Regions from separate parts of the Vibrio sp. TRT 17S01 genome, predicted to be linked through region 2. Evidence: predicted binding sites of a transcription regulator. Region 2 holds the regulator's gene; each other region holds the start of a gene.
The links. Region 2 encodes PurR, which represses purine synthesis genes. Its sites were predicted from a motif close to TNANGNAAACGTTTNCNTNA; they were not measured.
Positions count from the first base shown of each region.

Region 1: a site for PurR is predicted at 3,258-3,277, ahead of metK (methionine adenosyltransferase). Genes of this name have one in related genera too.
Region 3: a site for PurR is predicted at 2,161-2,180, ahead of purM (phosphoribosylformylglycinamidine cyclo-ligase). Genes of this name have one in related genera too.
Region 4: a site for PurR is predicted at 5,681-5,700, ahead of purT (formate-dependent phosphoribosylglycinamide formyltransferase). Genes of this name have one in related genera too.

Region 1 is NZ_JBNJOG010000020.1:17,316-25,154, reverse strand. It holds gene epd (erythrose-4-phosphate dehydrogenase) at 1-518, opposite strand, end outside; gene ACQEXS_RS20350 (hypothetical protein) at 720-956, shown strand; gene tkt (transketolase) at 1,090-3,099, opposite strand; gene metK (methionine adenosyltransferase) at 3,423-4,577, shown strand; gene ACQEXS_RS20335 (DUF2189 domain-containing protein) at 4,856-5,653, shown strand; gene ACQEXS_RS20330 (SprT family zinc-dependent metalloprotease) at 5,718-6,218, shown strand; gene endA (deoxyribonuclease I) at 6,320-7,021, shown strand; gene rsmE (16S rRNA (uracil(1498)-N(3))-methyltransferase) at 7,146-7,839, shown strand, end outside.
Region 2 is NZ_JBNJOG010000001.1:191,598-199,436, reverse strand. It holds gene cmoM (tRNA uridine 5-oxyacetic acid(34) methyltransferase CmoM) at 1-229, opposite strand, end outside; gene elyC (envelope biogenesis factor ElyC) at 345-1,148, shown strand; gene torR (two-component system response regulator TorR) at 1,221-1,934, opposite strand; gene torD (molecular chaperone TorD) at 2,173-2,820, shown strand; gene purR (HTH-type transcriptional repressor PurR) at 3,051-4,058, shown strand; cyclic di-GMP riboswitch class I at 4,201-4,286, shown strand; gene ACQEXS_RS00850 (TfoX/Sxy family DNA transformation protein) at 4,395-4,985, shown strand; gene ACQEXS_RS00845 (TVP38/TMEM64 family protein) at 5,161-5,853, shown strand; gene ACQEXS_RS00840 (DUF2007 domain-containing protein) at 5,853-6,170, shown strand; gene ACQEXS_RS00835 (alpha/beta fold hydrolase) at 6,164-6,967, opposite strand; gene glgA (glycogen synthase GlgA) at 7,119-7,839, opposite strand, start outside.
Region 3 is NZ_JBNJOG010000002.1:158,973-166,811, reverse strand. It holds gene ACQEXS_RS04065 (tellurite resistance TerB family protein) at 1-291, opposite strand, end outside; gene purN (phosphoribosylglycinamide formyltransferase) at 412-1,053, opposite strand; gene purM (phosphoribosylformylglycinamidine cyclo-ligase) at 1,056-2,096, opposite strand; gene upp (uracil phosphoribosyltransferase) at 2,381-3,007, shown strand; gene rluF (23S rRNA pseudouridine(2604) synthase RluF) at 3,065-4,087, opposite strand; gene smrA (DNA endonuclease SmrA) at 4,179-4,760, opposite strand; gene ACQEXS_RS04035 (DUF3149 domain-containing protein) at 4,920-5,060, opposite strand; tRNA gene ACQEXS_RS04030 (tRNA-Pro) at 5,317-5,393, shown strand; gene ACQEXS_RS04025 (TraB/GumN family protein) at 5,463-6,329, opposite strand; gene ACQEXS_RS04020 (beta-N-acetylhexosaminidase) at 6,739-7,839, shown strand, end outside.
Region 4 is NZ_JBNJOG010000001.1:566,823-574,661, forward strand. It holds gene hutC (histidine utilization repressor) at 1-626, opposite strand, end outside; gene ACQEXS_RS02475 (sporulation protein) at 828-1,568, shown strand; gene ACQEXS_RS02480 (DUF3187 family protein) at 1,573-2,535, opposite strand; gene ACQEXS_RS02485 (phosphoribosylglycinamide formyltransferase) at 2,647-3,420, opposite strand; gene ACQEXS_RS02490 (thiopurine S-methyltransferase) at 3,742-4,392, shown strand; gene purT (formate-dependent phosphoribosylglycinamide formyltransferase) at 4,443-5,618, opposite strand; gene ACQEXS_RS02500 (SLC13 family permease) at 5,896-7,314, shown strand; gene ACQEXS_RS02505 (ATP-binding protein) at 7,318-7,839, shown strand, end outside.

The DNA of each region.
Region 1 (7,839 bases), on a different contig from region 2:
TCATCAAGTGCTTTGATTATCGGGACAATACAGTTGGTGGTGCATGAACCGTTTGACACAACACGGTGTTCACCTTTCAAGGTGTCATGGTTAACACCGTAAATAATGGTGTTATCAAGATCATTCGCACCAGGGTGTGAGAACAGCACTTTCTTTGCACCGGCATCAATGTGTTCTTGCCCATCAGCTTGAGAACCATATACCCCGGTGCAATCAAGCACTAAATCAACATCTAAATCACGCCATGGCAGTAAATTAATTTCGGCTAAGTGCAGAATTCGAATTGAATCAAACTCACCGCTTTCGTGGTGTACGTAGATATGCTCCTGATCATTGGAGATCTTCTTGCCAAATCGTCCATGACTGGTGTCATATTGTAATAAGTGTGCCATTGCATCAGGCTGCGCTAGTTCATTGACTGCAACAACCTTAATTTGCTGATGCTTACCACTTTCGTAAACTGCTCGGAGAACATTGCGACCAATACGTCCAAATCCGTTGATTGCAACTTTTAGCATGATTCCATCGCCTTACATGATTTTCGTGTCACAAATACTACCCGATAGCTGACCAAATCGCATCCAGTTAGTGATCTCTCCCCAATTTATAAATTTATACCATTAATAACTAATGAAAAATCAATGCATAATAACAATGTGGTGAGTGTGTTTCTTGTTGGCTGTTTATCTCATTAGTTTTATCAACCAAAGGAAATGACCATGTCTGGATTCCCAGCGACTCACTTTTGTAAACAATGCAATCAAGAAACGCCTCATAGTGAAGTGCTTGTAAGAAAGACCAGCAGCTACGACACGGATACTTCTCTTTTAGGTAGAATCAAATTAATGGCTCATACCTTTATTAATGGCGGCCACTACTATGACATGGACAGATACGTCACCTGTAAAGTGTGTGGTCACAAAGAGAAAGAAAACTGGGGCAATGAGTTTGAGTAATCACCGGTTACTCTCTGCTTGAAGGCACAAAAAACCGAGCCACTTGGCTCGGTTTTTTCATTTCCTAATCCTCAAAATAATTGGAGTTACAGCTACGCAGTTAACAACGCTGCAGCTTCAAGTATGAAGAGTATTAAGCTAGAAGATCTTTAGCTGTGCTCACGACGTTTTCAGTAGTGAAGCCGAACATCTTGAACAGTTCGCCCGCTGGAGCAGACTCACCGAATGTCGTCATGCCAATGATCTTGCCACCAAAGCCAACGTACTTATACCAGAAGTCAGCAATCCCCGCCTCGATAGCGATACGCGCTGTAACGTCTGATGGCAATACTGCTTCACGATAAGCTGCGTCTTGCTTGTCGAATGCATCTGTTGATGGCATTGAAACAACGCGTACTTGTTTACCTTCAGCGGTTAGCTGAGCGGCTGCTTCTACCGCTAGTTCAACTTCAGAACCTGTTGCGATAAGGATAAGCTCTGGCTTACCTGCACAATCTTTCAAGACGTAAGCACCTTTCGCGATATTCGCTACTTGCTCAGCATCACGCTCTTGCTGCGCAAGGTTCTGACGAGAGAAGATAAGGGATGTCGGGCCATCTTTACGCTCAATTGCAAGTTTCCAAGCCACTGCTGACTCAACTTGGTCACATGGACGCCATGTGCTCATGTTTGGCGTTAGACGTAATGACGCCATTTGCTCAACAGGCTGGTGAGTTGGGCCATCTTCGCCAAGACCGATAGAGTCGTGAGTGTAAACTTGGATGTTCTGAACTTTCATCAGAGCCGCCATACGCATTGCGTTACGAGCGTATTCCATAAACATTAGGAAAGTTGCACCGTATGGTACGAAACCACCGTGTAGTGCAATACCGTTCATGATCGCGGTCATACCGAATTCACGTACACCGTAGTGGATGTAGTTACCAGAGAAATCGCTTGCTTCTAGAGACTTCGAGCCAGACCACATGGTTAGGTTCGAAGGTGCTAGGTCAGCAGAACCGCCCATGAATTCTGGCAACATTTGACCAAACGCTTCTAATGCATTTTGAGAAGCTTTGCGTGATGCAATGTTTGCTGGATTTGCCTGAAGATCAGCAATGATTTGGGTTGCTTTTTCTTCCCATTCAGCAGGCAGCTCACCGTTTAGACGACGCTTAAGCTCAGCCGCTTCTGTTGGGTAAGCTGCTGCGTATGCATCGAATTTAGCGTTCCAAACCGCTTCTTTTTCAGCGCCCGCTGCTTTTGCATCCCACTCTGCGTATACGTCTGCTGGGATTTCAAATGCTGGATGTTTCCAACCTAGGAATTCACGCGCTGCTGCGATTTCTTCCGCACCTAATGGTGCACCGTGACAGTCGTGTGAACCTGATTTGTTTGGCGAGCCAAAACCGATGATCGTTTTAGTACAGATCAGCGTAGGACGCGGATCTGCTTTCGCAGCGATAATGGCAGCATTGATCGCTTCAGCATCGTGGCCATCTACAGCAGGAATTACATGCCAGCCATAAGCTTCAAAACGCTTAGGCGTATCGTCAGAGAACCAACCTTCAACGTGACCATCGATAGAAATGCCATTGTCATCCCAAAATGCGATTAGTTTGCCTAGACCGAGTGTACCCGCTAGAGAACATGCTTCGTGTGAGATACCTTCCATCAGACAGCCATCACCCATAAAGGCGTAGGTGTGATGGTCAATGATGTCGTGACCTTCTTTATTAAACTGTGCCGCTAACGCTTTTTCTGCTAACGCCATGCCCACAGCGTTAGTGATACCTTGACCTAGTGGGCCTGTTGTTGTTTCAACACCAGGTGCGTAGCCATACTCTGGGTGACCAGGCGTCTTAGAGTGCAGCTGACGGAAGTTTTTCAGATCGTCGATAGACAACTCATAACCACTTAAGTGAAGTAGAGAGTAAATCAGCATTGAACCATGGCCATTTGATAAAACAAAACGGTCGCGATCCGCCCACTCTGGGTTTGCTGGATTATGGTTTAAATGAGAACGCCAAAGAACCTCAGCGATATCTGCCATGCCCATAGGGGCACCTGGGTGGCCAGAGTTTGCTTGTTGAACACCATCCATGCTTAGAGCACGAATCGCATTAGCGAGCTCTTTATTAGAAAGAACGTTACGAGAAGACATGCCTGCTCCTAAATTGCGAAAGCGAAATTAGTCGGAAATATTGCGCGCGGTATTGTCTCAAAGCAATTCATCCACTGCAAACGATTTACCTGACTCAATACCTTCCATTTCTGCACTTTTACCCACAATTATTGAATTTATTCATAATTTGGCCACCAATAAGCAAACGTTTGGTTATAACCCACAGTAAAAAAGAGCTTGTAATTCGAGCATTGAAAACTAGAATAGACGTCTAGATGTAGAAACACCTACAATTTAAATGTCTTTTAAACGATTGAGCCATTCAATCAGTCGTTATAACCAAAACTTAAAGTGGAGCTCTCATGGCTAAGCACCTGTTTACTTCTGAGTCTGTTTCAGAAGGCCATCCAGATAAAATTGCAGACCAAATCTCTGATGCTGTTCTTGATGCCATCCTAGAACAAGACCCAAAAGCACGTGTTGCTTGTGAAACTTACGTAAAAACCGGCATGGTTATGGTCGGTGGTGAGATCACAACTTCAGCTTGGGTTGATATCGAAGAGTTAACTCGTGAAACAGTACGTGAAATCGGCTACGTTCATTCAGATATGGGCTTTGATGCAAACTCGTGTGCTGTACTAAACACCATCGGTAAGCAGTCTCCAGACATCAACCAAGGTGTTGATAAATCTGATCCTAAAGAGCAAGGCGCAGGTGACCAAGGCATCATGTTCGGTTATGCAACTAACGAAACTGAAATCCTAATGCCAGCACCAATTACTTACTCTCACCGTCTTGTTCAAAAGCAAGCAGAAGTACGTAAAAACGGCACACTACCTTGGTTGCGTCCAGACGCGAAATCTCAGGTAACTTTCCAGTACGACCAAGGCAAAATTGTTGGTATCGACGCGGTTGTTCTTTCAACACAGCACTGTGATTCAATCTCGACACCTGACCTACGTGAAGCAGTAATGGAAGAGATCATCAAGCCGGTACTACCTTCTGAGTGGATCAACACAGACACTAACTTCTTCATCAACCCAACTGGTCGTTTCGTTATCGGTGGTCCAATGGGTGACTGTGGTCTAACAGGTCGTAAGATCATCGTAGATACATACGGCGGTGCTGCGCGTCACGGTGGCGGTGCATTCTCTGGTAAAGATCCATCGAAAGTAGACCGCTCTGCTGCATACGCTGCACGTTACGTAGCGAAAAACATCGTTGCCGCTGGCATGGCTGACCGTTGTGAGATCCAACTGTCTTACGCAATCGGTGTTGCTGATCCAACGTCTATCATGGTTGAAACCTTCGGTACGGAAAAAGTCTCTCACGATATTATCGTTGAAGCGGTTCGTCAGAACTTCGATCTGCGCCCTTACGGACTACAAGAAATGCTGAACCTGCTTCAGCCTATCTACAAGAAGACAGCAGCATACGGCCACTTCGGTCGTGAAGAATTCCCTTGGGAAGCAACAGACAAAGCTGAGCTACTGCGTGACTTTGCTGGTTTAAAATAATTAAATCAATTTGTTAGCATTTTAAATAAGCCCTCGTATCTACGAGGGCTTTTTATTAGTAGCACAAAAATCACACAATAAATTTGTATTTTCTTGTCATCGCATCAATAGTTAACAATATATTAACAAGCATATCTCTGTGCTTGTGGGCAGCGAATATTGCCTAACAGTATTGATGCACAGCTTTACTCAGCCAAACAGTTGTAAGCAGAGCATCGAATCCCACATACCCATTGTTATAAGTGGGTATAAAACGAGAATCGATCAAGGAGGATTATATGCCTCGCACGGTAAATCCCTCAGACTTACACAACAAACAAAAAGACGTACCGGACCATGAATACGCAAGGACAGTTCCTTGCAACCAATTAAGTGTTTCTGCACCATTCCATTGGTTAGCTTTAGGGCTGCATGATTTTATTCGCATGCCCTTAATCAGTGCTTTCTATGGCTTGTGCTTTATGGGCGCCGCCATTGGTATTGTATTGCTAGTTCAATGGCAAGGTACCCACCTTGTCGTCATGCCCAGTCTGGTGGTGTATATGTTGATCGGCCCATTTTTGGCGCTTGGATTGTATGATGCTAGCTGGGAGCGAGAAAAAGGCCATCACGCCAGTTTACTTCATTCTATGAAAGCGATTGGGCGCAACTCCTCATCACAGTGGGCGTTCGCCGTATTGCTTGCCGTGGCCATGATTTTCTGGATGCGCATTGCGGCGCTGTTACATGCTCTCTACCCTTCTGTTCAGGGAGCGCCATTGACTGAATTTCTGCCCTTCCTTGTCATTGGCTCATTGGTTGGTTTTGTTATCGCGAGCGTCATTTTCAGCATCTCCGCTTTTTCAATTCCACTGATGATGGAGCGCCGAGTAGATATGATGACGGCGGTCTTCACCAGCTTTAATGCAGTGAAGTCTAATATCCCAGCAATGATCGTCTGGGCCGCCATCATCTGCGGTGGCATTCTGATCGGTTTCGCAACTTATGGAATTGGTATGCTGTTTACCATGCCAATTCTTGGCTACGGAACTTGGCATGCCTACCACGCGGCCATTAAGAAAAAACATCATCCCTAAACCTTGCAAGATGTTATTATTCGCCCCGGAACCTAACTGGGGCGTTTTTTATTTCAAGGTCATAATGTTAGATATAGAGTACACATACGCAGCAAAACGCAAGATCACACACTGTATCCGCCTAGCTGAACAAGCCTTTCAACGCCCATTTTCTATACCAATATTAAGTTTTAAATTGCGTGGTAAAGCCGCAGGAAAAGCCTATCTGCAATTGAATGAAATACGCCTTAACCCCATTCTTTTTTCTGAAAACAAGCTCGCTTTTCTTGAAGAGGTGATTCCTCACGAAATTGCTCATCTGATCACCTATCAAGTCTACGGCCGAGTCCCTCCACACGGTAAAGAGTGGCGTCATACCATGGAGTCTGTATTTGGCGTCACTGCCAAAACTACCCATAATTTTGAAATCGCTTCCGTTCAGGGCAAAACATTTGAATACCGTTGCCAATGCACGGTGTATCCGCTGTCTATTCGCAGACACAATAAAGTTCAGCGCCAGCAAGCAACCTACCGTTGCCAGCAATGCCAAACATCACTTCAATTTACGGGTAACAGACTCACCTAGTCCTAATATAACCATCTTTATTATTGATTAACGATGGATTTTTTAGCAGTAAAAATGCGTGATAGACTATAAAAAGTCATACTTTTATAAGACTTATTATCATGACATTAAAAATAATCACGATTAGCTTGCTGGCGGTTGTTTCTTCGGTTGCTATCGCAGCACCACCGACGTCCTTCTCCAGCGCAAAAAAAACTGCGGTTAAAATTTATCAAGATCACCCCATCAGTTTTTACTGTGGCTGTGATATCAACTGGCAAGGAAAAAAAGGAACACCAGACCTAGCCTCTTGCGGCTATCAAGTCCGCAAACAACAAAAACGCGCCTCTCGAATTGAATGGGAACATGTTGTACCGGCATGGCAATTTGGCCACCAACGCCAGTGCTGGCAAAGCGGTGGGCGTAAAAACTGCTCACGCAATGATAAAGCCTTCCGACAAATGGAAGCCGACCTGCATAACCTAACCCCTGCAATCGGTGAAGTGAACGGTGATCGTTCAAACTACAACTTCAGCCAATGGAATGGTATCGACGGTGTCAGCTATGGCCGCTGCGAGATGCAAGTTAACTTCAAACAACGTAAAGTGATGCCACCCGATCGTGCAAAGGGATCCATCGCACGCACTTATTTGTACATGAGCAAAGAATACGGCTTCCGCCTTTCAAAACAGCAACGCAACCTCATGACGGCTTGGAACAAAATGTACCCCGTGAATGATTGGGAATGCGAGCGTGATAAGCGTATTGCCAAAATTCAAGGCAACCACAACCCATTTGTGGAACAAGCCTGCAAAGCGCTCTAAATCGACTCATTCATGAAGCGTTTTCTACATCAATAATGGAAACGCTTCTTTTCCCCTTGTTTTTTCGTCATCTCGCATCCATGTTACTCTCTATATCCACCTCTTGTGCAGGAAACTGAACCCCATGCGTATCCCTCGAATTTATCACCCAGAACCGATCCAACAACTGGGTAATCTGGCGCTTAGTGAAGACGCGGCAGGCCATATAGGTCGTGTACTTCGAATGAAAGAAGACCAAGAAGTACTCCTTTTCGATGGTAGCGGTGCAGAGTTTCCGGCGGTGATCAGCTCGATCAGCAAGAAAAATGTTGAAGTCACCATTTCAGAACGTATTGAACGGAGCTCCGAATCTCCGTTGGATCTACACCTTGGACAGGTGATCTCCCGTGGCGACAAAATGGAGTTCACCATTCAAAAATCCGTCGAGCTGGGCGTAAATACCATCACACCTCTAATTTCTGAACGTTGTGGCGTTAAACTCGATCAGAAACGTTTCGAGAAAAAGCTCGCGCAATGGCAGAAAATTGCTATCAGTGCCTGTGAACAATGTGGCCGCAATACGGTGCCTGAAATCAGACCAATTATGTCGCTTGAAGAATGGTGCAGTGAACAATATGACGGGCTAAAACTCAATTTGCACCCAAGAGCAACGTATTCAATCAATACGCTACCGACTCCCGTCACAAAAGTGCGCCTACTCATTGGCCCAGAAGGTGGGTTGTCTGCTGAAGAAATCAGCATGACAAGAGAACATCAATTCGAAGAAACATTGCTAGGTCCTCGTGTATTAAGAACAGAGACCGCAGCATTGACCGCAA
Region 2 (7,839 bases):
GATCACATAACGTGATTTGATGTCCGAGCTTAGCAAGCTTTTGCGACATTTGTGCCAAGCCACCTCCCGCATCTAATACGGAAATTGAGCTATTCTCAGCGTTAAGTTCAGAGAGAATTTGCTGAAGATCTTGCCAAACAATCACTTGGCGCACCTCACCTTTCCCTGAACCGTAAATATTTTTTGCAAATTTGTGGGCAATATCGTCGAAATTGCGATCTTCAGTCACAGCAGCTTGGGGTATCATAACTAATCGTGCTGCTATTCTGTCACAAGGAAAGCAGGAATAAAGAGGCTTTCTCTTAAATTTATAATCAATTGATGTTTTTTCGGACTATTTAAGTATGTTTGAGCTGAAAAAAATGGTTTCATCCTTGCTCATGCCATTACCTGCGATGCTTTTCATCGGTTTCGCTGGCTTAATGCTGATCATGTTTACACGTAAACAGAAAACTGGGTGTTTCATTGTATTATTTTCATTCATTGGGCTCTTTTTGATCGCATTCCAACCTGTGTCTTCACGCCTTCTTATGCCTTTGGAGCGCCAATATTCTGCATTTTTCCCTGTCGATGAATCGATCGACTACGTCATGGTACTAGGCAGTGGTCATGTGGTGGACGATAAAATCCCGCCCACATCTGAACTCAGCCGCGCTGGGTTAATGCGTTTGAGCGAGGGAATCCGTATTTTACGTATGTACCCTGGCGCAAAATTGATCTTGTCTGGCTATGCTGGAGGCTCAGAAGTCAGTAATGCTCGCATGATGGCAAAAGTAGCCTTAGCCTTAGGTGTATCTAAATCTGATATTATCTTACTGGAAACGGCAAAAGATACCTGGGAGGAAGCAAGACAAGCTGCAGCCTTTGTTCAACGCAAAAAGCTGGTTGTTGTCACTTCAGCTAGCCATATGAATCGCGCTTTGAATGAATTTCACTCCGCGGGTCTAACGCCTTACCCTGCTCCAACTAACTATCTAGCACAAAGTAATGTCTCTCAGTTTTGGGAAAAATATGCGCCTAAAGCACGTTATTTAGAGCAAACAGAGCGCTATTGGCATGAAACGCTTGGAACTATCTGGCAAACACTTCGCGATTGGGCTTCTGATTACGAAGAAAAAGCGCTGGAATCTTCTCAAAGTAACGTTTAATCCATAGATTAAAAAACAAAAAGCCGAAGCAAATGCTTCGGCTTTTTATATTATTTGATTCATACCTTGGTATTAATCACCAGCAAACATGTAACCTTCACCATGAACGGTAACGAAAATTTGTGGGTTCTTCGGATCAAACTCCATCTTCGCACGCATACGGCGGATCAGAACATCAATCGTACGGTCATTTGGTGCATCAACACGGTGACTGATCATATTCAAAATACGTTCGCGACTAAGGACTTGGTTAGGGTACGAAGACAGTGCGACAAGTAATTCGTATTCTGCTTTGGTTAATTTGACGGGTTCGCCATTTCGGCTCAGAGCTCGACGCTGAATATCAAACGTCCACTCTCCAAAACGCACCACATTTTCATCTTGCTTCTTCGCGTCATCTCGCTCAGAGCCATTTCGAGCATTAGATATACGCCATAATAGGTTCTTCACTCGAACCAATAGCTCACGCAGCTCAAAAGGTTTTGTTACGTAGTCGTCTGCACCCATTTCGAGGCCAACGATTTTATCAATGCTATCCGTGCGTCCTGTCACCAGGATAATCCCAATATCAGACTGACTGCGAAGCTCACGAGTAAGCATCAGACCATCTTCTCCTGGAAGATTAATGTCTAACATAACTAGGTCAATTTCATTGGCCTGTAGCATCTCGCGCATTTTTTCACCACTATCAGCCTCGCTGACAGAGTAACCTTCATTCTGAAAGTAGCCTGCCAGTTTACTGCGAGTGACCGCATCATCTTCAACTACTAGTACGTGATAGCTCATCTACACTACTCATATTGTATATGGAATTATTTGCCGTTATATTCTATTCATAATTCGTAACATATCTAGCTTTTATCATTCTAAAATCAAGAAAGGTGATTTTTTCTTGATTCAGAACAAATGTCGACCAACGGTTCATATTTTCGAATAATTGGGCTTTATTTGTCACAACACATATTACCGCTATTCATTTTTATTCGTTAAACTAACTATATACCGATACTAGGAGTCGCGCATAATGCAAGAAATCAAGGCGTTTAATGAAAAGCGAGCAGAAATATACTGGTGGCTATCAAGTGTGTTTGCTAGAGAGCTAACAGAAACAGATATTGAACAATATCATTCACCAGAAATTCGCGCTTTTTTGACTGGATTGGGCGAAAACGAAAGCTTAAAAACCGCGTCAGACAAGTTGATTGACGCTCTAAACCGCTTAATGGATCGCGAAGATGCACAGTTAGAATTAGCGGCAGACTTTTGTGACATTTTCTTGAAGTCGGATAAGGATTCCGCCCTACCATATGCATCTATGTACGTGGGTAAATCCGGTCTTTTAAATGATGAGCCAGCTAAAGAAATGCAAACCATCATGGAGCAGCACGGCATTGCTATCGATAAAAACCTAAATGAACCTGCTGACCATATTGCTATTGAACTCGACTTTCTCGGCAACCTGATCATTCGTTCTAATGAGCTTGAACAAGAGCGCCACATGGAAGAAGCACTTGCAGAACAAGAGCAATTTATTAAGAAACACATTCTAAATTGGACACCTCAATTTAGTGATAAGTGTCAGTCTTTGGACGAATTTGGTTTTTACGCTGCGATTAGCCAACTAACCATTGCATTTCTTGAGTTAGATTGCGTTTATTTAGCTGGTAACTAATCAAGTCAGCTTTATGGTTAGTTAAATTGTGATTTAAGCACGAGCTTAATTGCTATTTTTATTTGCCAGTGAGAATTTGGCGGTCTAAAATCGAGACCGCAAACGATAAAAACGAATAATGTAAAATACAAACCGCTCTTTAAAAGCGGTTTTTGTGTTTCTGATACTTTCTGCCAAATTATTCTAAAATCAGAATAGAGATTTGTGGCAGTCATCGACAGGACAAACCTATGGCCACTATAAAAGATGTAGCTCGCCTTGCTGGCGTATCTACCACCACCGTTTCTCATGTGATCAACAAAACTCGATTTGTTGCTGAAGCGACTCAAGAAAAAGTGATGGAAGCCGTCAAGGAGCTAAACTACGCTCCGAGTGCGGTTGCTCGTAGCTTAAAATGCAACACGACTCGCACGATCGGTATGCTTGTTACCCAATCTACAAACCTGTTTTTCTCAGAAGTGATTGATGGCGTAGAAAGTTACTGCTATCGCCAAGGTTATACACTTATCCTGTGTAATACAGGTGGTATTTACGAAAAACAACGAGATTACATTCGTATGCTTGCGGAAAAGCGCGTAGATGGCATCTTGGTGATGTGTTCTGACCTAACAGAAGAACTGAGTGAAATGCTCGATCGTCACGCTGACATCCCAAAAGTAGTGATGGATTGGGGCCCAGAAAGCTCGCAAGCTGATAAGATCATCGACAATTCTGAAGAAGGTGGCTACCTTGCCACGAAATATCTGATTAACCACGGGCACACAGATATTGCTTGTCTCAGTGGCCATTTTGAAAAAGCTGCCTGCCAAGAACGTATTCTAGGCTACAAACGCGCGATGAAAGAAGCCAATTTAGCCGTCAATGAAGACTGGATCCTTGAAGGTAACTTTGAGTGTGACACTGCGGTATTGGCTGCGGATAAAATTGTCGCCATGGACAAGAAACCAACTGCAATATTCTGCTTTAATGACACTATGGCATTAGGCTTAATGAGCCGCCTTCAACAGAAAGGAATCCGCATTCCTGAAGATATGTCTGTTATTGGCTATGACAATATTGAACTTGCAGAGTATTTCTCGCCACCACTCACAACCGTTCACCAACCAAAGCGCCGTGTTGGTAAAAACGCGTTCGAAATATTACTGGAACGAATCAAAGACAAAGAACATGAAAAACGTGTTTTTGAGATGCATCCCGAAATTGTCGAGCGAAATACTGTTAAAAAAATCAATAGCTAGTAACTTTGTACTGTTCGGTATCGGCTTTTTCTGCCAACCAAACACAACAAACAAGTAAATATCTGAATTAAGATCACATTTAGACCATCAGAGTGTGATACTTACCTCAAATATTATTTATTCTTTAGTGGAATAAATTAAGCCACGCACAGGGCAAACCAATCCGAAAGGATGGGACGCAAAGCCTCCGGCCTACACAGGAAACTGCAAGGTAGCGGGGTTGCCGATGGCAAAAATGCAAACTGTTAACTCCTTACTGACAATACATCTGCATTATTTTGCTAATCTCTCGGACCTGCATTGGTGGCGTATAACTATACACCGAGAATTTACAGCATGGATAAACCAGTACTAAAAGACTCAATGCGACTCTTTGAACAACTAGGGCGCATAAAATCTCGTTCAATGTTTGGTGGCTTTGGAGTTTTCGCAGACAGCACTATGTTCGCATTGGTGGTAAACGATAAGTTACACATCAGAGCAGACGAGCAGTCCGCGGAAATGTTTAAATCTCAAGGGTTAGAGCCTTATGTTTATAAAAAACGCGGCTTCCCGGTTGTCACTAAATACTTCGCTATGCCAGAAGCATGGTATGACGATAAAGAACGTATTATCTCTCTAGCTCAAAAAGCGCTAGTCGTTGCAAAACAAGAGAAAACAACTCAAGCGAAGGCTAAACCTGAACGCTTAAAAGATCTTCCTAACCTAAGACTTGCTACAGAGCGCATGCTCAAAAAAGCAGGTATTGATTCAGTCGAGAATTTGGAAGAGAAAGGCGCAGTAGAAGCGTTTAAAGCGATTCAGCAGACTCATTCCTCAGATGTCAGCATTGAACTGCTGTGGGCTTTGGAAGGAGCAATTAAAGGCACTCATTGGTCGGTGATCCCTCAAAACCGACGTGAAGAATTAATGAGTAGCTTGAAGTAACTCTATATTGACCAATAAAAACCAGCGCTCGTCGCTGGTTTTTTATTATTTGAAATTTTTTGCCCCTCTCCCTGTTCTAATAGCTTAGTACTACCATTTAAAACTAAATGCTATTGTTACTTTTTTATGTTTCTTTTTTTGTTAATTGAGCCAATTGGTCATGGGAGCTATCTGTATGAATAAAAAACTCATTCTTGGTGTATTACTGGTTGTGACCATCATATTTCTGGCAATGAATTTCGGCCAACATCTCACACTCGAAAACGCAAAAGCTCAGCAGCTTGAACTAGCAAACTTTATTGAAAACAATTTCTTCATTGCAGCAACAACCTATTTCTTTGCCTATGTTGCCATCACTGCCTTTTCTATTCCTGGAGCGGCAGTGGTGACATTGCTTGGCGCCGCTTTATTTGGGTTTTGGACTAGTTTACTGCTTGTCTCATTTGCCAGCACGATCGGTGCGACGCTCGCCTTTTTGAGTAGCCGCTTCTTATTACGAGAGTGGGTGCAAAGTAAGTTTGGTGATAAGTTGACTGCAATTAACAATGGGGTTGAAAAAGACGGGGCATTCTACCTATTCTCTCTACGTTTAATTCCAGTTTTTCCTTTTTTCCTCATAAACCTACTAATGGGGTTAACACCAATCACAACGTTGCGATTTTATTTGGTAAGCCAACTTGGCATGCTCCCAGGAACGGCCGTCTACCTTAATGCAGGTACACAGCTTGCGCAAATTGAAAGCCTATCCGGTATTGTTTCTCCATCAGTCTTAGTTTCTTTTGCTCTGCTTGGCTTATTCCCAGTCATTGCTAAATGGATCATGGCGAAAATTCGCGTCTCACCTTCAGCGGAGAATGGAAAAGCGTAGTGAAAATCTACATTGCCAAAAACCCAACCGAAGCTCACATTCTGTGTGAGCTTTTAAAAACTCAGAATGTCTCTTGTGAGGTTAGAGGAGAAGGTATCTTTAGCTTGCAAGGCGAATTACCTATATCACCAGAGACCAATGCCTATATATGGTTACTTGCCCCATCCAAACACACTTTAGCTCTATCAATTATTGAGGAGTACGAAGCGCAGAGAAACAGCAATGCACCTAGCTGGTATTGCCACCTGTGCGGGGAGGAGAATGAATCACAATTTGGTTTATGTTGGAACTGTGGAGCGTTACCGGAAAGTCATTGAGCTACAATTTGCTTTTGAATAAAGGCAATGGAGTGATTGTTAAATTCGTCAGAGCGCTCAACATTACATACATGACCACAATCGGGAATCTCAAGTAAATGGCTTTCTTGATGCACCGCAACCATCTCTTTTACGGGTTGAATAAACATATAATCCCGTTCTCCCATCAGATATAACGTCGGGATGGGAAGCTCTCTATCTTTAAAGTAACGCATAAGCGGGTTCACTTCAGCCGTCAGAATAAACCAGCGTTTAAATTCCTTTTGGCATAATTTCTTGGCTTCCCGGATAAATAAATGGCGTGACTCTTTCTGAGTTCTTTGTGGCATGACGATATAAGCAAATAAGCTGTATAGCCACATATAAGGCACGATGTGTTTAAATAGGTTCCCTAACTTAACCAACACTTGAGATCGAGTATTCAGCCTTGTGACCGCCCCCCCTAACACCATCGACTGTACCCTGTCAGTAGCAAGCTCTGCCAAGTTTCGAACAATGATGGTTCCCAAAGACATACCAACAAAATGAGCGGACTGTATCTTTAAGTGATCAAGAACGCGGAGAATATCCATTGTCACGGCTTTAAACGTGTATTGATTAGACATCAACCCTTTAAGCAACTCGTTAGATTTTCCATGCCCTCGTAAGTCAACCAATAAAAGATTGAAGTGAGCTTTATATGCTTTGATCTGTTTATACCAGATAGACGAACTCCCCCCTGCTCCATGGACAAAGACAACCCATTCAGAGCTAGTTGGATGAAGAAACGTTTTATGAAATAGCAAACTATCTGACATATCTTTTCGAATAATTTAGGTTTAACAAATTCGAGTTTCGAAGAATATCACAGAACATGACTGAATATATTCAGCTTAAGTCAATTCCTTACAATTGTTCGGGAAAGGGCGTAACAAAATGTCAAAAGGCGCCAATGCGCCTTTCATTTTCTCAATTCTGAGTCGATTGATATAACTTCAAGTACTCATTTGCAGCATTATTCCAGCAAAAGTCTTGTTGCATAGCAAAGCATTGAGTTCGTTGAATTTCTTGTGGCGATTGTAAATAGAGTAAAAATGTTCGTTGAAGTTTGGCCAATAAAGCCTCAGGTTCAGGCTTATGAAAAACGAATCCGGTTGCCTTAGTATTATCTTCATCGTAGTCCGTGACGCTATCTTTTAGCCCGCCGACGGAGCGAACGATAGGTAACGTACCATAAGCCATACTGTACATTTGATTCAAACCACAAGGTTCGAATTCTGAAGGCATAATGAAGAAATCGGCTCCCGCCTCCACCAAATGAGCGAGCTCATTGTCGTACGCATTTACAAAAACAAAGTTATCCGAAAACTCTTCTGCAATATGTTCAAGCTGATAAGCAAAGACAGGATCACCAGTCCCTACAACCACAAGTTGTAAATTATTGCGTAAAAACTCTTTTAAAACGGGCATAAAATAATGCACGCCTTTTTGATGAGTCAATCGGCAAACCATGCCATAAACCGCAACGTCTTTTTCAGGTAAATTAACCCGTTGCTGTAAAGCACGCTTACACGCCTTCTTCCCTTGGAGCATACTCTTAAGATCACCATGGTAATTTACCGGGATAATAGGGTCATGCCGCGGATCCCAAGCAGAATAATCACACCCGTTTAGAATGCCGACTAAATCT
Region 3 (7,839 bases), on a different contig from region 2:
GTTTTCGGTTGTGCCAGTGGACGTTTGTTTATTTTGATAGTCGTTATAAACCTTATAAGCCAGCGCACCAAGAACAGCAACACCGCCGACTTTGAGCGTGTTTTTACCTAACTTCTTGCCGAGCTTTTTGCTCTTTTTCGAGCCCATAAGCAGGCTGACTAAGCCGCCTCCAACAGCGCCAGCGCCAAGCGATTTCAAAGTATTAGAGTTTGAACTGTTTTTGATTTGAGCTTGTCCTTGTTGGACGATATCTGAATTGAGGGCTTGATTAAGTAGGCTTTTAAGATCCATAGGTTACCTCCATCATTTTTTGATAGCTTAATGGAGCAAAGATGAATAGAGGATTAATAATGGTGAAAAACAAAAAAGGCGAGCTGTACGCTCGCCTTCTACATACTGTTAGTGAGAATATTATTCTTCAGCGTAACCGTGCATACCAAGAAGATTGCCATCAAGGTAAGCTTCTTTTTCATCTTTCATCACTAAGCGTTCTTCAACCAACCACTTAACCACCATAGGGTAGATTTTGTGTTCTTGAGTTTGAACGCGTTCAGTTAGAGTATCGACCGTATCTTCGTCGAAAATTGGCACTTTAGCCTGCAAAATAACAGGGCCACCATCAAGCTGCTCAGTCACAAAGTGAACGCTAGTACCATGCTCTTCATCGCCAGCGTGGATTGCACGTTGATAAGTGTTAAGACCTGGGTACTTAGGAAGCAGAGAAGGGTGAATATTGATCATGCGGCCCATGTAGTGGCGAACGAATTCACCACTTAGAATACGCATGTAACCAGCAAGCACGATGACGTCTGGCTTATATTCATCGATCTGCTTCATCAACTCATGGTCAAAAGCATCACGGGTATCGAACGCTTTAGGATCAAGGAAGTGTGCCGCAGCACCGGATTTCTCAGCGCGCTCTAAAGCATAGACATTGGCTTTGTTGGAAAATACTGCGGTAACACGACCACCAGTAATGTCCTTGTCACATGCATCAATGATTGCCTGCAGGTTAGAACCGTTTCCTGAAACTAAAACGACGATACTTTTCATGCTTATTTGATCTCTACTTGTTCTTCGCCAGTTGCAGCGTTTGCGATCTCACCGATAACCCAAGCGTTTTCGCCTTCAGCGTTTAATAGCTCAACCGCTGCGTCTGCTTGATCTTTCGGTAGAGCAACAACAAGGCCTACACCACAGTTAAATGTGCGGTACATTTCATGAGTCGTTACGTTGCCTTTCTCTTGTAGCCATTTGAAGATGATTGGCCATTCCCAGCTGTTACCATCAACAACCGCTTTAGTACCTTCTGGAAGTACGCGTGGGATGTTTTCCCAGAAACCACCACCTGTGATGTGAGAAATCGCGTGGATGTCGTGTTTCTCAATCATTTTTAGTGCTGATTTGATGTAAATCTTTGTCGGTTCTAGTAGGTGCTCACCGATTGTGCGACCTGCTAGCTCTTCGTTTTTGTCTGCGCCAGATACTTCAAGGATCTTACGGATCAGTGAGTAACCGTTTGAGTGTGGACCGCTTGAACCTACAGCGATAAGTGCGTCACCAGCGGCTACTTTAGTGCCGTCGATTACGTCTTCTTTTTCTACAACACCAACACAGAAACCTGCAACGTCGTAGTCTTCACCTTCGTACATACCCGGCATTTCAGCAGTTTCACCGCCGATTAGCGCACAACCTGCTTGCACACAGCCGTCAGCAATGCCAGACACTACGTCTGCTGCTGTATCAACATCGAGTTTGCCTGTTGCGTAGTAGTCTAGGAAGAATAGAGGTTCAGCACCTTGAACAATAAGATCGTTCACACACATTGCTACAAGGTCAACACCGATGGTGTCGTGCTTTTTCATATCCAAAGCAAGGCGGAGTTTCGTTCCTACACCATCCGTACCTGAAACCAATACAGGTTGCTTGTATTTAGTTGGCAGTTCACATAATGCGCCAAAACCACCAATACCACCCATTACTTCAGGGCGACGCGTACGCTTAACCGCACCTTTAATACGATCTACAAGCGCGTTGCCTGCATCAATATCTACACCAGCATCTTTATAGCTAAGAGAAGAGTTGTTACCACTCACGGGGAAGTCCTCGGTTTGAAAGTTGGATATGAAAACGGCGCTATTCTAACAGTGGATAAACCTAGATAGCAAACGTTTGCGTGAGTTTTTTACGCTTAGCGGGATGATTAAATGTTGGTAGGGCATTTTGGTGTTTTTTGTTCTTTTAACCTTACCATTGAGTAAACAATCAGCAAACAACCCAAATGGAGTGATTCTGGCTGGCTTTAGATCAAGATATTGCGACTTAAATCGATTATAATTTGAAGGTTTATTTAAATTTTACCCAGAAGCCGGAGATGAAAATGAAAGTTGTTGAAGTGAAACACCCTCTAGTAAAGCACAAAATTGGCCTGATGCGAGAAGGTGATATCAGCACAAAGCGTTTTCGTGAGTTAGCAACAGAAGTAGGTAGCTTACTGACTTATGAAGCGACTGCAGATTTTGAAACGGAACGCGTAACGATTGATGGCTGGAATGGTCCTGTAGAAGTTGATCAAATCAAAGGTAAAAAAGTAACGGTTGTGCCAATTCTACGTGCGGGATTGGGTATGATGGATGGTGTACTAGAACACGTACCAAGCGCTCGAATCAGTGTTGTTGGTATTTACCGTGATGAAGAAACATTAGAGCCTGTACCATATTTCAACAAGCTTGCATCAAATATAGATGAGCGTATTGCACTTGTTGTTGATCCAATGCTTGCAACTGGCGGCTCTATGATTGCAACAATTGATCTTCTTAAAGAGAAAGGTTGTCAGCACATTAAAGTGCTTGTGTTAGTTGCTGCGCCTGAAGGGATTGAAGCGCTAGAAAAAGCCCATCCAGACGTTGAGCTATACACGGCTGCAATCGATGAAAAACTGAATGATAAAGGTTACATCGTACCGGGTTTGGGTGATGCTGGTGATAAGATCTTTGGGACTAAGTAACCCAAGTTTCTTATAGAGATAAAAAAGGAGGAGCGGATGCTCCTCCTTTTTTGTGGGTTATTTCTTCAAACTTAATGTGCCACCAGTACGTGGCTTAGTTGCCACGCGTTGTGCTGGTTGATCTGATTTGGGTGTATAAACCGTTTTTCCTTTGTTGCTCGGTTTGTTTTTCGCACCATGTCGTCCTTTTTTGGAGTTCGGGGCATGACGGAACTCATCGGCATTTCGCCCTTTAAAGGTACGTGACTTTTGGTTGCGACGAGCGGTTGAACTTTGATTCTCTTCTCGGCTATCAAATAGTTTTGCATCTGTCGCTTTGCGAATCCGTTGACCTTTATTATCAACTTTCGACGCTTCTTCTGTACCGCTAGAGCCTTCACACATGGCTAATATTTTAGACACTTCAGCATCACTCAAGTAACGCCACTGGCCGTTTGGAATACCATCAAGTGTGATGTTCATTATGCGTACGCGGCGTAGTTTGAAAACTTCATAACCAAGTGCTTCGCACATACGACGAATTTGGCGGTTAAGGCCCTGAGTCAATACGATACGGAAAGAGAATTTGGTTTCTTTGGTGACAGTGCAAGGTAACGTCACTGTGTCGAGTATATTGACGCCAGAGCTCATTTTTCGAATGAAATCATCGGTGATCGGTTTATCGACACGGACAACGTACTCTTTCTCATGGTTATTACCAGCTCGGAGTATTTTGTTGACGATATCGCCATCATTCGTCAAAAAGATCAAACCATCAGAAGGCTTATCTAAACGACCAATAGGGAAAATCCGTTTTTTATGCCCAATAAAGTCAACGATGTTTCCTGCGACATCTCGCTCTGTGGTACAGGTGATCCCGGTTGGTTTATTGAGTGCGAGATAAATTGGTTTTTCTTTGGTGCTGACAGGGTTGCCATCAATACAAACATCATCACCGGAAAAAACTTTTGTTCCCATCTCTGGTATCTTGCCATTGATGGTGACACGGCCTTGTTCGATCAACTTATCCGCCTCACGGCGTGAGCAATAGCCAGTTTCACTAATGTATTTGTTTAAGCGTTTTGCAGATTCTTGTGACATGTTTTACCTATACGTTTCACAACGGCTGTATGAGGAAACCACAAATGTTTGTGGTCGAAATTTGGCCGCGAGTTTAGCACCATTTACGTGCTTAGCCCATGCGTTTTTGGTGTCTTTCTCGGTTCTCAAGTTTTTTATCGCTGCTTTTTCTAAGCAAAACATAAGTGGTTCCCGTGCCACCATGAAACCGTTGTGCACTGTGGGCACATTGCACATCTTTGATCTGTTGGAGCCAGCTGGCGACAAAGCTTTTCATTAATGCTGGTGGATTCGATTTTTCTCCTCGGCCATGAACAATCATTACTGTTCGGATATCCATTGCAATACACTGTTTGAGAAAAGAGGTGACCTCAGATCGCGCTTCTTTCAACGTTTTTCTATGCAGATCCAATCGCGCTTGAATCGGGTATTTTCCAAGCCTTAATTTACGGTAAACCCCTTCTTGGACACCATCACGTTTAAACTCGATCACATCTTCTGGTTTTATCGGCGGGGCATGTTCGATGGATAAATGATCCGGATCTTGATCAGCAAGCCACAGTGCCGCTTCCCGTTTTGCGATATGGCTTTCGGTGACCTGATGTTGCTTCTTATGTTCAGCCCTGTCCTGTGTGAGTGGTTTTACGTCACCCATCATTTGTTGAAATAAGGACAAATCATCTTCTTGAGACATCACTTTATCTCGATGGAATAAATAAGACTCACGATTATAACGTTACGGCGAATGAAAGGGCAGTAGAAGCAGTGGGATAGAAACTAAAAAACCGAAGTAGACAGAAAATCTACTTCGGTGCATAGCGTTTTACCATTCTCGGAATAGTCGCTAAGCGATCTAGTGAGGAGATTTGTCGTTCATGACTTTGTAGATAATGAAACCGCCATAAAAAAGCATCAGACCTAAAGCGCCAAAGATTACTATCATGGAAGATAGTCCCACTGCATTTCCGAATAGGAGATCAAGCCAAAAGTCCATCGTTTCCTCCAAAGTCAAAGAAGACAAGGGTTAAACTAAAGCCTGTTAACAGTTATGGTAATGATCTGGATCAATTGTGTTCTATTGGTTGCATTAATGTTTCTCGTGGTGTGTATTTGCTCACATTTTGTAGCCCGCTGATGATGTTTTAGCCGAACGCATTTTTTTAGCAAAGAAAAACAGAAAATGGCTTGCGTTCAACGTGATAATCCGTATTATACGCATCCGTTGCAGGGCATTGAGCCCGACAATGTCTCGGTGAATAGCGCAGCTTGGTAGCGCATCTGGTTTGGGACCAGAGGGTCGGGGGTTCGAATCCCTCTTCACCGACCATCTTTTAAAAAAGGCGCTACAGAAATGTAGCGCCTTTTTTGCATTTTAGGCAATGATAGCTGGAGCTAGCTAATCGAATTTACATAGCGACGTTTCACTGTTAGAGAGTTGCTTAGTTTCAAAGCCACGTTGCTTTAAAAGTGAAATAAGATTATCTCGTCCCACCAAATGTAGTGTACCGACCACGACCAAATACTTTCCTTTGCTCGACTGAGATGTGATCCCTTTATCCAACTTCACCGCCCAATCTTTATTCCTCTGGTAAATGAATTGGTCTTCAAACTCTGGGGAGATAGCGGCTAGTTTGGCAAACTTCTCTAAGTGTTTGATATCCCCTTTGAGCCAACTGTCGATCAAACAATGCGTTGCCTGCTCCGTTTTATCAAATTCCTCAATGGTGCTGATGAGTAACTCTTTTCCCCCTTCTACTTGTTTGGTTAACAGATCAATTTGAAATTGAAAGGTTTCCAGACTGAGTATAGGGATTTGGTTTAATCCCGCTTGACGAAGTAGCTGGATGTCGACCCCTTTATCTGCGGAATAACCTAAGTATTCAAACTGACGCATCTGGACTTGTAATGCGGTAGCCCATGGAGGGAGGGATAGCAGTTCCTGTGCATTTAAGTTGAGTAGTTTTGCTATTCCAACTAATTCATTTTGTTGAGTTTCATTCAGTAACGCTTGGCTGCGAATACGAAGTGGAGGGTATTGCACCTCTCCTGGGTTTTGAATGTCTGTTTCTACAATCAAACCATCACTGTTTAACAGGTAATCCGTTACTGTGTTTGGGAGAGGATAGAAGCGTTCATCTCCAACATGAACGGAACCGAAAATGACCAGCTCAAGCTTTCCTTTTTTCGCTGACCAGAAAAGAGGTTCTGAATAGCTAGGAAAAGCAAAGATGATAATGAGTAACGCATAGAAATATCTTTTCATAGAAACAGTCCATTTTCCGCGACGGTAAATTTGTTAAATCTGAAATTTTTGACGTTATTTAACGTGATATAAATGCGAAAAAAATCACATTTCCTCAATCATGTCCACGATTTCGAACAGTGCTACTTTATCAGCTTAGTGATCGAGATCGTCAAAAGGAAAGCTTTAAGCCTTATGTTTCGTGATGTGCTTCTCAGTAAACCCGTTAAATTAACTCTGTAGATTTTAACGTGATTTATAAGTTTATGTTTTACAACGATAACTTGAATAGTGTTTTTATAAAATTTGAAGATGATCACTTTAAGAGCGGAATAATTTTACGCATAGAAAAAACTCCTTGTATGTTGAAGTTATTGGTAGGCAATAGCGTTTTTTTGCTGATTAATTTTTTCGTTTTAGGGTAAGTAAGATGTTGAAACATAGTTTAATTGCTACTTCTGTCATTGCGACATTAGCTGGATGTTCTTCGCTACAAAGTTCTGAGCAACAAGTGGTCAACACGTTAGCGGACAATCTTGATATTCAATACCAAGTTCTGACAAATCATGGTGCAAATGATGGTCTAGCTTGTCAGGACTTAGGGGCAGAATGGGCTTCTTGTAACAAAGTGAACATGACTTTGGTGAATCAAGGTGAAGCTGTAAATGCGAAAGATTGGGCGATCTATTTCCACAGTATTCGCCTTATTCTTGATGTGGAAAATGAGCAGTTCAAAATCACTCGTGTCACGGGCGATCTACATAAGCTAGAGCCTACTGATAAGTTTGATGGTTTTGCTGCGGGTGAAGAAGTCGTTCTTCCTCTTGTTGCAGAGTACTGGCAGCTGTTTGAAACAGACTTTATGCCAGGCGCGTTCGTCGCAGCACCTAATACAGAGCCTAAGCTCATTGCATCATTGAATACAGAAGAAGTTGATTCATTCGTTTCAGGCCTTGAGGGAGATAACCTAAAGCGTACTCCTGATGATAATAATGTCATGGCCAATGCACTGTCTCGCTTTGAAAAGAATGCTGACTTAGCGACTCAAGATGTGTCTAGAACACTATTACCAAGCCCAATGTTTGTAGAAAACGGTGAGGGTGAGGTCGATATTTCAAATGGTATCGCGTTACCAAGTCATGCATTTGATAAAGCACAATTTGCAGCGATTAAAGATCGTGCAGGAGTGGTAGGTGTGGATGTGAGCGGTAAGCTACCTGTTAGCGTTACTGTTGTTCCTGCTGGCTTCACGGGTGACTTAGCGAAGTCTGGTGCTTATGCACTTAACATTGATTCAAATGGCATTGAAATTAAAGCGTTTGATAAAGTGGGTGCATTTTATGCGGTTCAGTCTATCTTTGGCCTGATAGACAGCCAGAATGTTAAGTCTCTACCACAACTGTCTATTAAGGATGCACCGCGCTTTGAGTATCGTGGTGTGATGGTGGATGTTGCACGTAACTTCCATTCAAAAGACGCTATTTTGGCAACACTCGACCAAATGGCAGCGTATAAAATGAACAAACTACAC
Region 4 (7,839 bases), 380 kb from region 2:
GTACGGCGGTTAAGCAATAGACATGGTTCGTTGGCTGACAGTTTAAGCGAGGTGCGGACGTGCTCATCAGCCACAATTGCTTCCACAGTATGTTCTATGGCGCTGAGCGGACAATTTTGCGAAAGATATTGGTTTGGTGTGGTAGTTGAAAAGTCTTGCTTCATGTAGTCAGGTGCGTAAGCGGCGTTTACCCAACGTAGTTCAAGCTGAATAGGGGTCTTATCTTCGAAGTGAATAATCTCACTATAGAACACTTGGCTGCCTAACATCACACCTAGCTTTATTGCTGTTGTTTCATTCGCTTTGATCGCCATATGTTTAACAACTTGGCTGTGATATGACTTACCTCGTTGAGCTACTTCTTCTGCAATATTACGTATATCAAGCAAAGGCGATTCGGCTTTATCGTCTGGAGCACAAACAAAAGTGCCAGCGCGTGGTCTGCGCTGCAATTTTCCTTCGGCAACAAGATCTCGGATAGCTTTGTTCACCGTCATACGACTTACTTGGAACTGCTTAGTGAGTTCTAATTCGGTAGTAATACGATGACCGATAGGCCACTGACCAGATTCAATTTTGTTTGAAATATACTGCTTAATTTGCAAATAAAGCGGTGAGTTACTCATTCTATCTCTCGATTTAATTGACTATACAAATGTTTGTTAAGTTGCCGACAATTTGCAAGTTTAAATAGAGCTTTTGTGCGGTAGGGCCAAATTGAGTAGCGAAAATTGGCGTAAATGAAGCGATGGTAGTAAATCTCTTGCATTCATTATGATAGACGTGTAAATCGATATTGAACTAAAAAGGAAGTATAAGGATTCACAATGTTTGGTAAATTGAAAGCGTCTTTAGGGATAGGAGCAGCAAAGGTTGATACCATTTTGGAAAGCATGTCCGTTTATCAAGGTGACACGTTGAAGGGCCATGTGCACATTCAAGGTGGAGATGTTGAACAACAAGTCGATGCAATCAAACTTAAGTTGTGTACGGAAATGAAAGTGGAATCTGATAGTGGCAGTAGCTACCAAGACTTTTTACTCGGCCAATTGCAAGCAACTCAACCATTTGTGATTCAACCCGGTGAGAATAAGCAAGTTGCTTTTGAGTTAAAGTTAGACGATGAAACACCGATTACGGCGTTAAATGCACTTAAAAACCAATGTCATGTTTGGTTGGAAACAACCTTAGATATTGATTTCGCCATCGACCCTAAAGATCGTGATTTTGTTGAAGTGAAACCACTTCCTGTTGCTGGAAAAGTCATTGCGGCAATTGAACAGGCAGGGCTTGCTATGGTGAAAGCTGATGTCGAAAAAGGATACCTTCGTGGTGGCTCGTTTTCATCTAAATCTGGCTGCTATCAAGAAATTGAATTCCGCAATAGTGGTTTCATCAATAAAAAAGAAATCGAACTGTCATTTATTTTGGATGGCTACCAAATGCATTGCTTAGCAGAAGTCGATCGCTCATTTGGTCGTGGTGATCAATATGTGTCATTTACCCTGCCTTGTGACGCAAGTGATGCTCAGATCCAAGCTGCTGTCGCTCGTGTGCTAGCGGTGTAGACCATTAAAAACGGTACCGATATCCAAGAGAAAACGCGATATCGGTGCTGTTGTCTGCATTAAACATGTTTTCCGTTGCTGTAAGTTCTACTGCTGAGTGTTCAAACTGATAGCGGTAACCTAATGTAAATTCCGTTGCGGGTTTTGAAAACTCGTCTCGTCCTTCCGATATACCTTCATACACCATCAACTGACCAATGAGTTGGTGATCTTGCCAAAATCGATATCGATAACTTAAGCCTGTTGACAGTGTGGTTTCTTTTGTCGGAAAGCTGCCTAGAACATCCGAAGAATGACGGCAGGTAAAGCTAACAATGGCATCCAAACGATGTTGATTTCTTATATAGCCATAGTTTATTTGTAAGGCTTGTTGAAACTTGCTAGTGCTCAGAATACTTTGATCGGCATTGTTGAAATACCAAGATAAGCCAAGTGATGCGCCATGATGAGCCTTTTCAATGAGTTGGTATTGAGCGTAGAGCGTGAGCGCATTACTTAATGTTTTGCCTCGAAAATTAGCTTCGTCAATGTCGTATTCAGGAATGCTGATCACAAAGCGATTTTCATCCACATCTTTGCGGCCATTTTGATCTAAGCCAAAGGCGCCATGGAATGCGGTGGTTAATCCATCCAGATGGTTATTGCCTGCGTAGTTCCAGCGATAATTAAGTGCCAATTGCCACTTTGCGTTCAATTGCCATGTCCCTCCCAGTGCGATTTGGTTTTGGTAGTAATCCAGCTCGTACGTTTCTGTGACGGCCCAGATGCTGGCGATTGTTCCGGTAATAAACAGTTCTTTTTCATCAATAGGTAATGAGAACCCAGAGCGCAGCTGGGGGGATAAAGCATTGGTTTGAAAAGGGGATTGTGAATAAGTTTGTAACGGACCGTATTCAACTTGAGCATGGCTACTTAGAGCAAACCCAAATGTTAACGTGACAACAACTAACAGGCGTTTGTTGACCATTTTCGCCTCACTACTTTACGACGATAACTTAACTATAGTGGGCGAATGAAGATCATGGGCAATAAAAAACCAGCGTGGCTTACGCTGGTTTTATTATCATGGTTTGGTTTTCTAAGCGGCGGATAAATGCGTTGTTATGTAGGGTTGCCATGCATTTTGATACAGCTCGCGTGACTCTCGGCGCATGTTTTTAATCTGTGCCAGTTCAATCTCAGATAACGCACGTTCTTGCAGTGAAGCAGAGCGTTCAAGCTTTTGGATCCTTTCATATAGGTCATGTTCAGGGCCACTTTTTACATCAGCAATGGCCTTCAAATGAATTTGAACCTCTGCAATCAGCTGAGTTTTTGGTAGCTGAACCAATACGTTTAAATCGCGATAACCAGATGCGGCAGGCTTCTTAAAACGGTTTTTGACTTTCACAATGGTCGTTTCTCGATTGAGAACTTCGTACGCTTCCATTACTCCTGCTACATCATCAGCAACAATCGTTGCGCGCGCTAAGTCAGTAATTCTTTCTGGTTTATTATCTAACTCCAAGGCGATTTTTTCTTTAGCGCGATGAGAAGATTTTACGCCAGCAAAGTATGCATCGGTGTTGGTCAGTAGAGCCGTACTTTTACAGATGGTTTCTAACTCAAACTGAGCCTGATGTGCTTTGCTGTAGAGAACATCAAAGTCCGAGTAAGGCTGTAGAGGTGTTGAATTGATCGATTGAATGCCATAAAGGCCGCTGAGGTTGTGTTTAAATGCCTTAGAACACACTTCATTTTGATTGGTTGCCCGGTTGCCGTCACTACTTGGCGCCATGGGAATAGCGGCGAATGCAGGTGCTCGGCTCAATACTAAAAGCATTAATGCCGTAGTACGCAAGAATAAGCTCATTCACTCTCCTTAGATTTGTAGTGGCTTAAAAAAGGAAACTTAAAGGAAATCGTTGCCAACAAATCTGAGTCTCTGTTTTCTTTATGGGGTTGAAAATCGGACTTCCAATCCCTCAAAATCGAACAATTCGTAAACTATGAACCGCGTCTCAAATACATAGGATTAGAGTGGTTTTCTTTTTTAAGGTTCATCGTTAAGTCGTAACAGAGTATAAATAACGATTCTGAACCCAAGATGAATTATTTTGACAGCTTCATCTCGGCGTTGAATTGGTTTAGGCTAGACCGGGTAAAGTCATTCAAAAAATACGAGAATAAAACGATGAGAGACCCCGAATTTTGGCATAACAAGTGGGCCGCCAACCAAATTGGATTTCACCTCGACGATGTGAACCCACTGCTCATCAACTATTGGCATCATACTAAGCCACAGCGAGAAGACGCCGTCTTTGTTCCTTTATGTGGTAAATCAGAAGATCTCGTGTGGCTCGCGACAAAGCATTATGAGGTTCAAGGTGTAGAGTTAAGCCAAATCGCAGTGCGCGCGTTTTTTGCCGAGCATTTTTATACCCCGACGGTAACACCTGTAGCGAACCAACATGAGCTGTATCAGTTTGATGAATTGTCGATTTATACCGGTGATTATTTTACTGCACCAGTGCAGCCGGTCGATATCATCTATGACAGAGCTGCTTTAATTGCTTTACCGCTAGAAATGCGCCTTGAGTATGTTGAGCGACTGAAAAGGCTACTTAAACCAGGTGGACGGATTTTGCTGATAACATTAGATTATCCGCAAGAGGAGATGGCGGGACCTCCGTTTTCAGTCACGAAAACTGAGGTAGAGAATTTGTTTAGTGGTTATAAAATTACACAGCTGTTTCGTGATGATGCGGATGAAACACATCCTAAAATTGCTAAAAAAGGGTTGAGCCGATTTGCGGAAGAAGTCTTTTTAATCGAAAGTGCTTAAGCACGAAAAAACGCTTGCCATTGGCAAGCGTTTTTCATTTAGTCGCGATTTTAGTAGAGGACTTTCACTTTCCCTGCGCTATCAATAGCGTCTTCAATCGCCTGCTCCATGCTATCTCTACGAGTGATTGCGACCCCTAAGCGTCGACGTCCATCAATGTCTGGTTTGCCAAATAGACGGAGCTGAGTGTTTGGTGAGGTTAGGGCTTGTTCAAGGCCTTCGAAACGAATGTTGGAAGAGGTTCCTTGCCCAAGGATAACCGCAGAAGCTGCTGGACCAAACTGAGTGATACCCGCAATCGGCATACCCGTGAAAGCACGAACGTGAAGGGCGAATTCAGACATGTCTTGTGACATCAAAGTGACTAAGCCTGTGTCATGTGGGCGAGGTGATACTTCATTAAAAATAACTTTGTCACCTTTAACAAACAGCTCTACACCAAAAATACCGTAGCCACCTAATGCGTTTACGATTTTCTCTGCCGTGTATTCTGCGGCTTTCAATGCAACATCAGACATCACTTGAGGCTGCCAAGATTCACGATAATCCCCATCTTCTTGACGGTGGCCGATAGGTGCACAGAAATGAACGCCATCAACTGCACGGACGGTGAGCAGTGTAATTTCGTAATCAAAGTCGATAAAACCTTCAACGATCACACGACCTGCACCCGTTCGGCCGCCTTCTTGTGCGTATTCCCATGCTTTTTCAATATCTTCTGGGGCTTTAATGACGCTTTGCCCTTTGCCAGAAGAGCTCATCACGGGCTTACAAACACATGGTGTACCAACGGCTGCTACAGCGGCGACAAATTCTTCATAGCTATCTGCAAATTGATAAGGAGAGGTAGTCAATTCGAGTTCTTCGGCAGCTAAACGGCGGATACCTTCACGGTTCATTGTCAGCTTAGTGGCTTTTGCCGTTGGGACTACGTTTAAGCCAGTTTTTTCTAGCTCTACCAGCTTGTCTGTGGCGATCGCTTCAATTTCAGGAACGACATAATCAGGCTTTTCCAACTCAATAATACGTTGCAGTGCATCGCCGTCGAGCATATCCAACACGTGGCTGCGGTGCGCGACTTGCATTGCAGGTGCATCAGCGTAGCGGTCACATGCGATAACTTCTAAGCCAAGACGCTGACATTCAATGGCTACTTCTTTACCCAGCTCACCAGAGCCAAGTAACAAAACGCGAGTAGCACTTTCACGGGTAGCAGAACCAAACATGGGATACCTCAAAAAAGTAATGGAAATAAGAGAGTTGCCGGGATCATACTGATAATTTTTTGAAAAGCAAACGTTTGCGCAATTGGTGAATGCATTTTTTATTGCCAAGAAAACTTAGAGGCAAAGCACATTTTTTATACCTATTTGATAGTGAAACCTAATTCATTGATCTAACGCCATATCCCTCTTTTGAGGTAGCGAGAAGATGCCGGGTAGGTGACAGAACTGCGAATCAGTTCAATCGCCTTATGTCTGTCTCAGGAAGAGTTGTCGTATCATGCGTTTGTCTAGTAAGTATATTGTCCCAATCATCATTCCTCTCATTGTTCTGTTGATGCCATTGTCTGCATTTCCATTTGAGGGCATCACCATTATTCAACAACGAGTTATCGCCATATTCTTATTGGCAGCTTTATGTTGGGTGTTTGAACCGATCCCAATCTATGCCACGTCGGTTGTCATCATCGTTCTTGAGTTATTAATGCTCTCGAATAAGGGAATCGTACTTTTTCGTCTTGAGGAAGGGCAGCCGCATTTTGGTGAGTTGCTGAAATACAACGAAATCATGGCAACCTTTGCCAGCCCCATTATTATGCTTTTTCTAGGGGGCTTCTTTTTGGCGATGGCGGCAACAAAGTATCGTTTAGATGTCAACTTAGCACGTGTGTTACTCAAACCATTTGGTCAAGACCCCAAATTTGTCATGCTTGGCTTAATGTTGATCACCGCTATTTTCTCAATGTTCATGTCAAATACCGCAACCACAGCAATGATGTTGTCAATTCTAACTCCAGTCATCGCCGTGTTTGGGCCAAAGGACCCTGGTCGTATCGCGTTTGCGTTATGTATTCCTGTCGCGGCAAATATTGGGGGTATCGGAACTCCAATCGGCACACCACCAAATGCGATTGCTCTTAAGTATTTAGTGGGAGATGCGTATATCTCTTTTGGCGAATGGATGGCATTTGGTGTGCCTTTTGTCGTTGTGATGATGGCGTTAGCGTGGTTTTTGATCAATAGCTTGTACAAAGCTGAGCAGCAAAGGATTGAGCTGTCAATTAAAGGCAAGTTTCTCAAAACGCCAAAGGCGATAGTTGTCTATATCACATTTGGTCTAACCATATTACTGTGGCTGATGGGCTCATCGCACGGTATGAATTCATATACAGTAGCTTTGATCCCTGTTGCGGTGTTCTCTATTACAGGGATCATCAATAAAGAAGACCTCAAAAAAATCTCTTGGGATGTCCTGTGGCTAGTTTCTGGTGGTATTGCCTTAGGTCTAGCATTAGACAAAACAGGCCTAGCGAAATTGGTTGTACACAGCATTCCATTTGGTGATTTCTCTCCTTACTTGGTGTTATTTGGTGCAGCTTTCCTATGTTTGTTAATGGCTAACTTCATGTCCCATACGGCGACAGCAAACTTACTGATGCCGATCATGGCAGCATTAGGTGCATCAATGACGTCACTAACGCCATTAGGCGGCGAAGTGACGCTTATTCTAGTGGTGACCTTTGCGGCCTCACTCGGCATGTCATTACCTATCAGTACACCGCCAAATGCACTGGCCCATGCGACGGGGCATGTGCAGAGTAATCAGATGGCTCGCGTTGGTGTGGTATTGGGTGCGGTCGGTGTGTTACTGAGTTTCGTATTGGTTTGGGTATTACACTCCGTTGGACATATCGGGTAAACGATGAATGCAGAAGATTTCCAAGCACTAAAACTGCGTTATTTTAGCGATCCTAGTCGCCAGCTCACGGTGCAAGCGGGCACCACGCTGATTGAGCAAGACGGTTACAATGATAAGTTGTTTTATGTGATCTCTGGTGAACTAGAAGGATACTTTAAAGAGCTGTCGGAACCACCAACTAAAGTCTTCTCAGCAAGTAGTGGTGCTTTTATTGGCGTTCATAGCTTTTTCTCCGGAACATGGACCGCGTCTTCTACTGTGATTGCCAAAACTGACTTAGAACTAGCGTGGGTTGACCGACATACACAAGCCTACAAGCCGAAAAATTTTGGTCCTTTAACCGCACAATTTACTCCGGTAATCGTCAATGAACTTTCTCGTCGCCAGCGCCGCGCTACTCAAGAAGCTTTAGCAAAAGAGCGAGCACTTCAGAAACTTAGTATTGCTGAACAAATGACGACATTAGGGCAGCTAGCAGCGGGAATTGCTCATGAATTGAATAACGCCATTGGGGTGGTCAACAGT